DNA from 2 places in the Stenotrophomonas sp. genome. Region 2 is predicted to be linked to the other one. Evidence: predicted binding sites of a transcription regulator. Region 2 holds the regulator's gene; the other holds the start of a gene.

Region 1 (3,403 bases), on a different contig from region 2:
GGCATCCATGCGGTAGCTGAGTTCACCGGCATCGTGGCGGCGCGCCATTTCGGCCTGCGCAGCCATCACCGCCTGCAGCTGGCCGCGCATGCCCTGCATCGCGTCCAGCAGGCGCCCCACTTCGTCGTTGCTGCGCGCCGGCAGGGTGCTGTCCAGCTTGCCGGCGGCGACGTCACCGGCCACGCGCACCGCTTCGGCCAGCGGGCGGATCGCCAGGCGGCGCAGCAGTATGTAGACACCGGCGCTGAGGGTCAGCGCGGCGATCACGCCGACCAGCAGGGTCAGCCACAGCAGCTGGCGCGCTTCGGCCACGATCACCGCATGCGGCATCACCACGCCCAGCGCGAAGCGCTGCGGGGCATCGCCCACGCGCAGCGGCACATACACGCGCACGTTGCCGGCCGCATCGGGGCTGAAGGCCTCGAAGGGGCGGTCGGCGGCGATCTCGGCCAGCATGCTGCGGGTCAGTGCGTCGTTGCGAGGCTTGCCGATTTCGGCGGCATTGGCCGAGGCCAGCACCACGCCCTTCGGCGACAGCAGTTCGACGCGGCCGGCCCCCATCGGCTTCAGCGTGGCCAGGTGCTTCTGCAACGCTGCCAGCGAGAAGTCGACGGTGAAGACACCGAGGAACCTGTCGTTCTCGATGATCGGCGTGCTCAGCGTACTCATCAGCACCTGCTGCCCGGCGATGTCATAGGCATACGGTTCGCTCACTTTCGGCAGCTTGTCGCGGCTGGGCACCATGTACCAGTCACCGGAACCGCTGGCGGTCTCGGTGTAATCGGTCATCACCGACTGCTGCGGCTTGCCCTCCTGCCAGGCCCAGTAGCTCATGTAGCGGCCGGTGGCATCGTGCGCCTCGGTGTTGACGAACTCGGCATCCTTGCCGTCGAAGGCATCGGGCTCCCACATGGTGCTCTTGCCCAGCCATTCGGGATGGGCGCGCAGCTGCTCGCCCAGCACCGCCGCCAAGCTGGCGCGGTCGGGCACGTCACCACGGGCGCGCTGGGCCAGCACGCTTTCAACCATGGCATCGTTGCTGGCAAAGGCGGTGCCCAGATCGGCCGCCACCTGGCGCGCCTCAGCGGTCGCCTCGCTGGTCATGGTCTGGCGCGAGGCGCTGATCAGGCTGGCGCTGGCCTGTCGGTAGATCAGGAACGCGGTCAGGCCGAAGCACAGCAGCGCGATCGCGGCGGTGCCCAGCATCAGCTTGTGGGCGATGCTGCCCGGGCGGCGGGCAGCGGCGGAACGGGAAGAAGGCATGGGAGGGTCCGCAAGGCAGTTCAGGACGACCGGCACCACGAAGGCACCGCGCAGGCGCGCGATCCGTCGCGCAGGCCACCGGCCGCCGGGCGGGCCCGGCGCTGGAAGCGCACCGGGTTAGCGGCCGCCCGCCAACGAGGTTGAGGCGACCGGCCTGCACATTCCTGAATCTGCTCAGGGTCGGGTCAGCCACCCGTCCGTCGCGATGGCCTCACTCGGCCACGCGGTCCTTGATCCACTGCGCGCGCGGCAGTACCTCGATGCTGCCGACGGCATACTGCTGCAGCACGTCATCCGGCCCGAAGCACGGTTGCCAGCCCAGCTCACTGCGCAGGCGGGCACTGTCGTAGACACGGTCGATGCTCAATGGCAGCGGCCAGCCACGGCGTTCGAACTCGGCCAGCAGCTGCGGCGCGCGACGGGCCAGCACGCTGCGCGGGTGGGTGGCCAGTTCCAGGCAGTCCTCGCGCCGGAACGGCGTCGGTGCGCAGGCGAGATAGCGGGCGAATCGGGCGCCTTCGTCGAGCAGCAGTGCAGCGTGTGCGCTGGCCACATCGCGGGCGTCGATGCCGCGATGCAGGCGGAACATCGCCATGCGCTCGGGCGGTTCCGGGAAGCACCGGCCCATGCGCAGCACGCGAACGCTGAAGCCCGGCGTGGCGGCAGCTTCAGCCAGGGTCTCGGCCTGCAGCTTGGTGCGATGGTAGATCGTGCGCGGCAGCGGCTCGGTGTCTTCATCGATCCAACGGCAGCCACCGGCTACCACGGCATGGCCGTACAGGGCGGTGGTGCTGGTCAGCACGAAACGCCGTGCGCCGGCTTCGCGTGCGGCCTGCAGCAGGTGCGCGGTTGCCTCCACGTTGATCTGCTGGAATACCGCGTCCGGCACCAGGCCGACATGCGGAGCATGCAGGGCCGCGGTATGGATGACCGCGTCCACGCCCTGCACCGCACGCGTGACCGCCTGGCGATCGGTGACATCGGCAATGATGCGCGTGGTGGCGAACGGGCTGCGGTCCAGCCCCACCACTTCGTGGGCGGCCGCCAACGCACCGAAGATCGCGCGCCCGATGCGCCCGGAACTGCCGGTCAACAGAATCTTCATTGAGTCCATTCACTCGAAGCGCCCGGGAACTACCGGGATGCTTCGATTCTAGGCATGCATTCGCGCATCTGCGATAGGACAGCCCTGCAATCGTGCGTTCATCTAGACGACTTCGCAGGCGCCAGCAGTTGCCGCGCGATGAACAGCGGATCGTCGCCGCCGGCCACATCAGGCCTCACGCCGGTGCCTTCCCAATTGCCGCCGGTGCGCAGATTGATCGGTTGCCGGTCGGGAATGCTGATCTGATAGCCATCGGGCAGCAGCACAGGATCACCAAACATATGCGCGGCACCGCCACTGCGCGTGCCGACAATGCGCGCGCGGCCCAGGGCCTGCAGCGAATAGGCGACGAACTCGGCCGCCGAACCGGTACGCCGGTCGATCAGCACCACCAGCGGCTTCAGGTACACAGGCAGGCTGGCAGGCGGCAGCGGTACCGGCGTGCGCCGGCCACGCTGGTCCAGCTGCTGCACCGCGCCGATCTTCGCGTCCAGCAGCGTGCGCACCAGCAGGTCGGCACTTGCATCGTCGCCTCCCCCGTTCTGGCGCAGATCCAGCACCAGGCCATCGGTGTCGGCCAGCAGCGTGAAGGCCGCAGCGAACTTCGGGCGCGCCAGATCCAGCGGATAGAAGGTACTCAACCGCAGGTAGCCAATGTTGCCTTCCAGCACCCGCACCTCGCGCACACCGGCACCATTGCTGCGGGCATCGGCACGCCAGGCCATCAACCAGTCGTCCTGGCCGGCAGCTGCGTCCACGCGCTCAACGTGGAAGTGGCCATCGAACATGTCCAGGTCCTGGTTCAGGCGTGCGCTGAACGCAGCAGGATCCGAACAGCTGTCCGCATAGCGCTGCTGCGCCGACCAGCTGCGCAGGGCATCGGCGATGCGGGCGGCCTCCGCCTCGTCCAGGTACTGCGCCTGCACGGCGCTGGCGGCCGCCTGCAGCACCGCATCCTGCGCCGGGCAGGCCGTCGCCAGCAGCGCGCCGAGCATCCAGGAGACCGCCATCATCCACCCCGCATTGAGGATATAT
Region 2 (3,403 bases):
CCTGCTCCAGCGACACCAGCTGTTCGCCGAGGCGATCCAGGATTTCCTGTGCCTCGATGATGAAATCGGCAGTGATGTCGTCGGATACCGCGCTCATGCTTACAGCCCCAGATCCGACAACAGGTCGTCGGCGTCGTTCTGCGAGACCGCGTGGCGGTCCAGTCCCTTCAGTGCCGGCCCGGCCAGTTCCGGGTCGGTGCGATGCTGTTCCGGCGGCAGGCCGAGCGCGCCGAAGCCTTCATGCACGCGGCGGACGATGCCGACCACGCGACGGATGATCTGCCCGGTCAGGTCCTGGTAGCTCTGGGTCAGGGCGATCTCGGTCAGGTTGTGGCGGATGCGCTCGAGCTGCGCGTCCTGGCCTGGCTGCAGGCCTTCGGCGCGCAGCTGCTCGGTCAGGCTGCGGCATTCCTCGGCCAGGTCCAGGGTGCGGTGGGTGGCCTGTTCGGTCATCGCCACCACGTGGTCCAGGCGTGCGCACGCATCGTCCAGTTCGCCGGCCTCGCTGGGCACGGTCGGCAGTTCGCCCAGGGCCTGCCCCAGCTCGCGGGCCAGCCGCGAGAGGCCGCTCATCATCGGCTGCGTGCGCAGCGCGACCAGTCCGTCGATGCGTTGCCGCCAGGCGGCTTCGTCACCGGACTCCAGGGCATCCAGGGCTTCCTGCAGGCGCAGGGCGAGGGCGTTCTTGTCGACCGTGGTATCCATCAGGCGCTGGCCGCCAGGCGTTCGAAGATCTTGCCCAGCTTCTCTTCCAGCGTCTGCGCGGTGAAGGGCTTGATGATGTAGCCGTTCACGCCGTTCTGGGCCGCTTCGATGATCTGCTCGCGCTTGGCTTCGGCGGTGACCATCAGCACTGGCAGGGTCTTCAGCTTGGCGTCGGCACGGATCGCCTTGAGCAGTTCGATGCCGGTCATCACCGGCATGTTCCAGTCGGTGACCACGAAATCGAAGGGCTGGCTCTGCAGCAGCGACAGTGCGGCATGCCCGTCCTCGGCTTCGGCGGTGTTGGTGAAGCCCAGATCGCCCAGCAGGTTCTTGACGATTCGACGCATGGTCGAGAAGTCGTCGACGATGAGGATGCGCATGTTCTTGTTCAAAGCAGAGTTCCTTTGTTGTTCATTCCGGGCGGCCGGGGGCAGTCGCCTCGGGGATGTTCATTCTTCCAGGCCGGCGTCGACGGCCTCGAAGATCTTCAGGCGGCCGCGCAGGCGCAGCACGGCCTGGCCATGGATCTGGCAGACCCGCGACTCGCTCACGCCGAGCACCGCGCCGATCTCCTTCAGGTTCAGCTCCTGCTCGTAGTACAGCGAGAGCACCAGCTGTTCGCGCTCGGGCAGGTGGCCGATGGCCTTGCCCAGCTCGCGACCGAACTCGCCGCGCTCCAGCACCTGCTGCGGGGTCGGGCCGCCCTGGGCGACGGTATCCAGTTCGCCCTGGTCTTCGATGCGCGACTCCAGGCTCAGCACCTGGCCACGTGCGGCGTCTTCCATCAGCCTCAGGTACTCGGGCAGCGGCATCTCCATCGCGGCGGCCACTTCGGTGGCGCTGGCGGCACGGCCCGTGCTCTGTTCCAGGCGGCGGATGGTGGCGGCGGCGTCGCGTGCACGGCGGTGCACCGAGCGCGGCACCCAGTCGCCACGGCGGATCTCGTCGATCATCGAGCCGCGGATGCGGATCGAGGCATAGGTCTCGAACGAGGCGCCCTGGTCGGCGTCGTAGCTGCGCGAGGCTTCGATCAGGCCCATCATGCCGGCCTGGATCAGATCATCGACTTCGACGCTGGCCGGCAGGCGCGCGGCCAGGTGGTGGGCGATGCGTCGCACCAGGTCCGAATGCTGGGCGATGACCTCGTTGGCCGCCGAGCGCTGGACTTCCCTGTACTGGTGGGCTGCGCCTTTCATGCGGCCACCCCACGCTGCTTGAGGATGCGTTCGAGGAAGAACTCGACGCCACCGCGCGGTTCGGTCGGTGCCTGCCAGCGCGCGGTGCGGCGTGCGATCTCGGTGATCGCCAGCGCCGACGGGCTGGACGGATAGGCCTTCACCACCGGCTGCTGGCGCTGCACCGACAGGCGCAGCCAGTCATCCTGCGGCACGCAGCCCAGGTAGTTCAGCGAGACATCGGCGAGGAACTTCTCGCAGACGCGGGTCAGCTTCTCGTACAGCACGCGGCCCTCGTTCGGGTCGCGCACCATGTTGGCCACCACCTGGATGCGGTCCACGCCGCGCTCGCGCGACAGCACCTTGATCAGTGCGTAGGCGTCGGTGATCGAGGCCGGTTCGTCACAGACCACCACCACGGTGTCCTGCGCGGCCTGGCAGAAGGTCAGCACGCCGTCGGTGATGCCGGCGGCGGTATCGACCACCATGATGTCCAGCTCGCGTTCCAGTTCGGAGAACACGTTGACCAGGCCGACATGCTCGGCCGGGGCCAGCTCGGCCATGTGCCGGCGGCCGGAAGCGGCCGGGACCACCAGCACGCCGTTCGGGCCTTCGACGATGACGTCATCCAGCGAGCAGCGGCCGGCCACCAGGTCGGCCAGCGTAAAGGTGGGGTTCAAGCCCAGGATCACGTCGATGTTGGCCAGGCCCAGGTCGGCGTCCAGCAGCAGCGTGCGCTTGCCCATGCCGGCCAGCGCCACCGCCAGGTTGGCGGACACATTCGTCTTGCCCACGCCGCCCTTGCCGCCGGTCACGGCAATGGTGCGCACAGGGCCGAGCGGCTCGCTGCGGGTGGCCGACAGCGGGAAGGTCTTGGTCAGCTTGGCGTACTCACGCGACGGCATGGTTCAACTCCGGGTTGCAGGGCATATCGGCCGCTCGGCGCAAATCTTCAAGGCGAAGTACAAGATTGGCTGCACTGGCCCGGTGCAGGTCCTCCGGGACGTCCTGGCCATCGGTCACCCAGGTGATCGGCAGGGCGTGGTCCACGGCCACCGACAGGGCGTTGCCGAAGCGGCCGGTCTCGTCCAGCTTGCTCAGCACCAGGCCCTGCAGGTTGGCCGCACCGAAGCGGCGCACCACCTCGTCCATGTCGCCGAAGCTGGTGTTGGCCGGCAGCACCAGCAGGGTGCGCACCTGGCGCGCGGCGCGCAGCCACTGCAGCTGGGCGGCCAGGGCACGGTCGCGCGGGCCCAGGCCGGCGGTATCGATCAGCACCAGCTTGTAGTCCTTCAAGCGTTCCAGCAGCTGGTCCAGGTCGGTGCCGCTGTTGGCCTCGTGCACGGCGATGCCGAGCTGGCGGCCGTAGCCATACAGCTGTTCACGGGCGCCGATGCGGGTGGTGTCGGTGGTGACCAGGGCGACGTCACGCGGGGCGTGCTTCTCGGCGAAGCGCGAGGCCAGCTTGGCGATGGTGGTGGTCTTGCCGGCGCCGGTCGGGCCGACCAGCGCGATCACGCCGC

Evidence for each region. Region 2 encodes FliA, which starts transcription of late flagellar genes. Its sites were predicted from a motif close to TAAAGTTTNNCNNNCNNNGGCCGATAA; they were not measured.
Region 1: a site for FliA is predicted at 1,381-1,407, ahead of AC5JLE_RS02635 (methyl-accepting chemotaxis protein). Genes of this name have one in related genera too.

What each region holds. Positions count from the first base shown of each region.
Region 1 covers NZ_JCACKF010000008.1:83,070-86,472, reverse strand. The annotation lists gene AC5JLE_RS02635 (methyl-accepting chemotaxis protein) at 1-1,263, opposite strand, end outside; gene AC5JLE_RS02630 (NAD-dependent epimerase/dehydratase family protein) at 1,475-2,368, opposite strand; gene AC5JLE_RS02625 (S41 family peptidase) at 2,467-3,378, opposite strand.
Region 2 covers NZ_JCACKF010000037.1:344,613-348,015, reverse strand. The annotation lists gene AC5JLE_RS15055 (chemotaxis protein CheA) at 1-97, opposite strand, end outside; gene AC5JLE_RS15050 (protein phosphatase CheZ) at 100-705, opposite strand; gene cheY (chemotaxis response regulator CheY) at 705-1,097, opposite strand; gene AC5JLE_RS15040 (RNA polymerase sigma factor FliA) at 1,155-1,901, opposite strand; gene AC5JLE_RS15035 (MinD/ParA family ATP-binding protein) at 1,898-2,785, opposite strand; gene flhF (flagellar biosynthesis GTPase FlhF) at 2,772-3,403, opposite strand, start outside.